3 regions of the Litoribrevibacter euphylliae genome follow, and region 3 is predicted to be linked to each of the others. Evidence: predicted binding sites of a transcription regulator. Region 3 holds the regulator's gene; each other region holds the start of a gene.

Region 1 (2,273 bases), 430 kb from region 3:
GATACAACTGCCGCCTTCAACACGAATCACCCACTTACGGGTACCGTCATCTGCAAAGTTATGATAAACGACTTCTGGCGGTCTGATTTCAGACACTTTTTCTAGCTTAGCTTTTAGTGCTTTCCCAACGTTGGTCATATCATCGAAATTATCAATACCGTATTGGTGAATCCACTTCATCACCTGAACCGCGCGAAATTTCTTTTCTCCGATGCTTTCAAAAAACTCGATCATTTTATCGAGTGAAAGCCCTAACAGATTTACTTTTTGGAGGGATGACTGGCTATCGGTAGTGATAACTTGGGATGTAGTGTCTTGACTAGCAGGAGCGGAACTCATGATGACTCACCTTTAATCCAGGATTTACGGTCGATAAATCGATTGTAAAACGAGAAAACTATTAATTTGATGCGTTTCAAATACGCATTATCCAGAAAGCACAAAGCCGAAGCAACCAGGGCCTCGGCTTAATGTACGCAAAAGCTAAAACTTAGCGAGCGCAGATTTCTTCAGCAGCGAAGAAGTAAGCGATTTCACGCTCAGCAGAAGCTGCAGAATCAGAACCGTGTACAGCGTTTGCATCGATGCTCTGAGCGAAGTCAGCACGGATAGTACCAGCTTCAGCTTCTTGTGGGTTAGTTGCACCCATAAGATCACGGTTTTTAGCGATTGCGCCTTCACCTTCAAGAACCTGAACAACAACAGGACCAGAAGTCATGAATTCAACAAGATCTTTAAAGAAAGGACGTTCTTTGTGCTCAGCGTAGAAACCGCCAGCTTTTTCGTCGTCCAGTTGAAGCATTTTAGCAGCAACGATTTGTAGACCTGCTTTTTCGAAACGAGCAAGGATTTCACCAATTACGTTTTTGCCAACTGCATCTGGTTTAACAATAGAAAGAGTGCGCTCTACCGCCATGAAACTATCCCTCAAAAATGTGTATTTAACTGTATAAAAAAATCGAGCGGATTATACGTCACTTCCCATTAAGTTTACTAGCCCACTCATACAACAAATGTTGCGACTATTTAACTATAAAAACTAAAGGTTACTAAAGATCTGGCGATAAGGGATTGAATAGGGATAAAAGTTCGCAAAGTAGATGCAGATAATCAATACCAATATTGCTGCCTTACGGGCCCAACGGCATTTAAACAGCGTTGAAACCGAAATGAGTACGGTGTTCCGTAGGCTTTCGTCTGGCCTGCGAATTAACAGCGCAGCGGATGATGCAGCGGGCCTTGCCATATCTACCCGAATGGAAGCTCGTATTCGTGAATCTACCGTCGCTATTCGTAATGCAAATGACGGCATATCCCTTATTCAAACTGCCGAAGGTGGCCTGGAAACCATAACCGACAACATACAACGCATTCGAGTACTTGCTTTACAAGCAGCCAATGGCACAAACAGTGACTTTGAACGTGAAGCCATGCAAATTGAAGTGGATTACCTTCTTGAAGGTATTAATTTTGCTGCCAAGCACTCCAGATACAACGGCATCAATCTACTCAATGACAGCTCATCACCACTCGAAGATAACGGCATCGTATCCTTACAAGACGATGAAACCAAAACCGCCGTTATGATCGGACTCACAACCGGCTGGCTCGAATCCTCAGAAAACTTAATTGAAGAATTTTATGGCCTGACCGGAGATGGCCAAACCCTGGGAATTTTCCTTGCAGATACAGGAGACCCGGAAAGTGACGGCCCTGGTGGCACCGCGGCTTATGTTCAAACCCTAGTAGGAGCATCCGGCCCAGCCGTCAATGGAAGTGTTGAACTGTATATCGACATGGAAGACTTTCGACCAGCCAACCTACCAAATGGCGGGACAGAGCCTTTCTATAATGACCGAATCATTGCTCATGAAATGGTTCACGCTGTCATGGCAGTAAGCACTAACTGGGGCGAACTTAATACTTGGTTTAAAGAAGGAGCCGCAGAGTTCATTCACGGCGCCGACGAACGCATTGCCATAGATCTTGCCGCAGCAGGCAGTTCCAGCGCCTTAGTATCCCAAGGCTTTACCGGCGCACCCGCCGCGTGGGGTGGAACCAGTGCCGAATATTCATCTTCAACCATAGCGGTTCGTTATTTACATGACGCCATTGTGGCCGCCGGCGGTGAAGGCATTAAGGATATAATGGAAGAGCTTGCGCTTGATCCAAACAACACGACTTTAGACGACGCCATCGCGCAAGTTAGTACAGATCTAGGCGGGCTCCGAGGTTATGTTTCAGGTGCCGGATTTACCGGAACACTATTTACC
Region 2 (2,273 bases), 160 kb from region 3:
ATCGCTTCACGGTTAGTATCCGCATCCAGGTTAGCCGCAGTCGAGATAGCAATTGATACACCGTTAATTTCAAGGGTACCCGAGTCATCAGCATAGGTATTACCACCAGCCGATAACGCCTGGCCTTGAACCACTGTCTCCAGTGCTACAGCCGTCACACCTGTTTCATCGGACTTCTCATTAATTGCAGCTGCTTTAGCAATAGCACTAGAAGCAGAAAATGCAGTAGATGAAGTATCAGCTGCTGATTTTGATGCATCAATGGACACACCATTAATCACTAAATCACCATTTGCAAGTGCATTAGCCTGATTATCGACATAGTTAACAGATGCGGCACCAGTAAGAACATCAGCAGTAATTTCACCACCCATTGCACTAACACCTGCAGTTTCAGCAACACCTAGGGTACTAGTCGTCACTTCACCAATAGACACCTCAATGGAGTTACCTACGTTCGCACCCGTTTGGAAAGTAATTCCAGTGAACGAACCATCCAACAGAGACGTTCCGTTGAAGTTAGCTGTTTGCGAGACATTTTCAATTTCATCAATCAACTGCTGAGCTTCTAAGTTCAAAGCTTCACGGTCGATAGCGTTGTTCGTGCCGTTCGCAGACTGAACAGCTAGTTCACGAATACGCTGCAAGCTGTCTGTAATTGAATCAAGTGCACCTTCAGCCGTTTGAGCTAGAGATACACCATCAGCAGAGTTACGAATCGCTTGATTATTACCATTAATCTGAGAATCGAAACGCGTTGAAATGGAAAGACCCGCAGCATCATCTGCTGCGCTGTTAATACGTAAGCCCGAAGACAAACGCTGTAAAGCGGTATCGTTACCAGCTTGTGCGCTGTTCAAGTTACGCTGTGCATTCAAAGATGCAATATTGGTATTAATAATTTGTGGCATGGTTCATTCTCCGTATTTTTTTGTTCGTCGTTTGACGAATTGATCCGGATTGACATTTAAGTGGCAAACAACCCATCTCAAAGAGTTTTATCGGCAATTTTTTTTTCAGCTTTAGAAAAATATTGCACCTTTAGCTTCTCCAATGACATCTTTATCGGCAGCCTAGCCTCAAGCTTTAACGCTTTCTGTTATTAACCTGACAGATTTACGGCGAGTACTTGCCTCTTGAACCAACAACCTCTCAAACAACCTCATAAAACAAAATATAACCAACTGAAAAATAATGACTTTTTAATTTCTGGCCTAGCATCTGCCTTATTTCAAGCAAGCCAAAAACATTATCAAGTTAACGGCAAGAGTTTGCAGTGACAGTGGTAAGCAAGGAATACCTATGCGGTTCTAGCTGTCCTGCCATCTCATTCAAATTCTTGAGAAAATGAGAAGGAGTTATCCATGCCTCAGATTATTAACACCAACATTGCGTCGATTAACGCGCAACGTAACTTGAATGAGTCGCAGAGAGAAAACCAAACCGCATTACAACGTTTGTCTTCTGGTTTGCGAATCAACAGTGCTAGGGACGACGCAGCAGGCCTTGCAATTTCTACCCGCTTTGACGCCCAAATCGAGGGTACGCAACAAGCGACTCGAAATGCAGCCGACGGTATTTCTCTAGCCCAAACAGCTGAAGGCGCACTAGATACCGTAATTGAATCTTTACTTCGAATTCGTGAACTTGCACTTCAATCAGCCAACGGAACTAATGATTCTACCGACCGTGAAGCACTGAACTTAGAGGTTCAGCAGCTCGTAAGTGAAATCCAACGAGTCGCAGAAGATACGACCTTTAACGGGCAGCCACTGTTGGATGGCTCTTTCGAAGCAACTACATTCCAGATTGGTCCAAACAATGGTGACACCATAGACATTTCGATCGGCCAAATGACCACCGATGTCTTAGGTGCTGGAGCAACGGCAGGTATTAGTGGCTTTGGCACCACCAGTACCGCTGCATCAACAGGCCCTAATGCATTATCTACTGGCGATCTCATTATTAATGGCGTGACTATCGGCACATCCTCTGGTGCAGATGATACAGCGTCATCAACAGATAAAAGCGGAAGCGCTATCGCAAAAGTAGCAGCAATCAATGAGAAATCCGAAGAAACCGGTGTTGTAGCTGAAGTTCTAGTAAATGAGCTTCAAGGTGTTGCGGTTTCAGCCGCTGCTGGCACATACCCTAGTGACACGGGTACATTCCAGATCAACGGTGTAGAAATTACTATTGCAACCGATGCTACCCTAGATAACGATGTAAACCGTGAAACCGTAGTTGCAGCAATTAATGCGGTATCAGGTCTA
Region 3 (2,273 bases):
GTTTTGTTAGCGGCTTTATTCGTAGATTGAATAACGTAATCCAAACGATCGGATGCGTCAGCCATCTGAGACATTTCTGCATTTTGCTCAGAAATGTCTATTTCAAAGTTTTTGATAGAATTATGCAAAGCTCGCGTTAAGCGACCAATTTCCTTATATAGACTCTGGTCTCTTACGTCGGACAAGCTTTGTACATGTTGAATAGCACTTGTGAAATCCCCTGCCTCTACGGCTTCGGTAAGTGCTTTGGTGTGTTCACGGATCGATTCCTGAAAGTCATCCAGGTGACCGCTTTTTTTCTCAGACATTCGGTTCCCCTTAGAGAACGGTCACAGATACTTAACCGGCTTCTACACGTTCAAAGATTTTTTCGATTTTTTCTTTCAACGCTTGAGCGGTAAAAGGCTTAACAACGTAACCGTTCACCCCCGCCTGCGCGGCTGCTACGATTTGCTCACGCTTTGCTTCCGCAGTTACCATCAACACGGGCATGTGTGATAACGCATCATCAGCACGAACAGCTCGAAGCAAATCAATCCCTGTCATGCCTGGCATGTTCCAATCAGTAATAAGGAAGTCAAAGTCACCTGTTTTCAACATAGGTAACGCTGTACTTCCATCATCTGCCTCTTGAGTATTTGTGAATCCCAAATCTTTCAAAAGGTTTTTAATAATTCTTCTCATAGTTGAAAAATCGTCAACTATTAGAATTTTCATATTCTTGTCCAAGATGACCTCCCAAGACCTTGATGGAAAATGATTTTTCCCTTCGAATATGGTTGTAAGATAAGTGTAGCCGTTAGTTCTAGACTATCCAGTTATTATGCCGTTTTTACGCAGTCTCGTCATTCCATTCAAGCAGTCTTGATTTTAATCTATGAGCCGCTTGACTGTGAATCTGACTTACCCGCGATTCACTTACCCCCAAAATCTCACCAATTTCCTTCAAGTTTAATTCTTCGTTGTAATACAGCGCCAACGTTAAACGTTCTCGCTCAGGTAAACGTGTAATTGCTTCGGTTAGTTTTCTGCGAAAACGTTGCTTGGCAACATCATCAAAAGGACCAGGGGTAGTACCATGGATATCATCCTGCTGATACTCACCTTCGGCGATTAACTCTTCAAAGCTAAATAGTTTACTGCCAACCGAATCCTGTAGATAACTGTGGTATTCATCGACCGATATACCTAATTCTTTAGCAACTTCATGATCTTGCGCGTCACGGCCGGTTTGCCCTTCGACTTGCTTGATGGCATCCAACACCCGGCGGCTATTTCTATGCACCGATCGTGGCGCCCAATCGCCTCGACGAATTTCATCCAACATGGAACCCCGAATACGAATTCCCGCGTAAGTTTCGAAACTAGCCCCTTTAGACGCGTCGTATTTCTTCGCGGCCTCAAGAAGACCAATCATGCCTGACTGGATTAAATCATCCAATTGAACACACGGCGGTAATCGCCCCATTAAATGGGTAGCAATTTTCTTTACCAGACCGGCATACTGCTGGACAAGGGCTTGGGAACTTTTCGGATCCGTCTCTGAATACATAGCAACCCCATTAACTGCAGCCATAGCAATACCCTATACGTTCTTCAGTCTTTGATGGTTTTAGCAGAATCAACATGATTAACCTACGTTGTAGTGAACCAGCTGCTCTGCAAAAAATTCCAGATGTCCTTTTGACGACGTTGGCAAAGGCCAAGCGTCTGCCTTTTGAGCCAAAGCTCGAATAGCGACTGAAGCTTTCGATCTTGGATAGGCCTCTAATACAGCTTTTTGACGTTGCACCGCTTTTTTGACAGATTCATCAAATGGAACACAACCGACATACTGCAAAGCTACATCTAAAAATCTATCTGTTACTTTGGTGAGTTTAGCAAACAAATTACGACCATCTTGTTGCGTTTTCACCATATTTGCCACAACCCGGAAACGGTACATCCCATAATCCCGATTCAGCAGCTTAATTAATGCATAGGCATCCGTTATTGACGTCGGCTCATCAGTCACAACCACTAAAACTTCATTAGACGCCCGAACAAAACTGATCACATCATCAGCGATGCCTGCCGCTGTATCCACAATCAGCACATCCATTTGATGCGCGACTTCACTGAACGCATGGATTAAACCTGCATGCTGCTGAGAAGACAAGTTAACCATATGTTTTGTACCAGATGATGCCGGCACAATCTTAAGCCCCATTGGCCCAGGCACCATAATGTCCTGTAGATCGCATTCCCCGTCCAACACGTTTTCCAAGGTTTTA

What was found. Region 3 encodes FliA, which starts transcription of late flagellar genes. Its sites were predicted from a motif close to CTAAAGTTNNNNNNNNNNCNGCCGATA; they were not measured.
Region 1: the regulator FliA is predicted to act here: its motif matches at 1,040-1,066, upstream of ACFOEK_RS04265 (flagellinolysin).
Region 2: the regulator FliA is predicted to act here: its motif matches at 1,000-1,026, upstream of ACFOEK_RS03075 (flagellin N-terminal helical domain-containing protein).

What each region holds. Positions count from the first base shown of each region.
Region 1 covers NZ_JBHRSZ010000002.1:566,988-569,260, forward strand. The annotation lists gene rlmN (23S rRNA (adenine(2503)-C(2))-methyltransferase RlmN) at 1-339, opposite strand, end outside; gene ndk (nucleoside-diphosphate kinase) at 491-916, opposite strand; gene ACFOEK_RS04265 (flagellinolysin) at 1,101-2,273, shown strand, end outside.
Region 2 covers NZ_JBHRSZ010000002.1:295,264-297,536, forward strand. The annotation lists gene ACFOEK_RS03075 (flagellin N-terminal helical domain-containing protein) at 1-911, opposite strand, end outside; gene ACFOEK_RS03080 (flagellin N-terminal helical domain-containing protein) at 1,365-2,273, shown strand, end outside.
Region 3 covers NZ_JBHRSZ010000002.1:134,902-137,174, forward strand. The annotation lists gene ACFOEK_RS02365 (protein phosphatase CheZ) at 1-308, opposite strand, end outside; gene cheY (chemotaxis response regulator CheY) at 340-717, opposite strand; gene ACFOEK_RS02375 (RNA polymerase sigma factor FliA) at 833-1,576, opposite strand; gene ACFOEK_RS02380 (MinD/ParA family protein) at 1,631-2,273, opposite strand, start outside.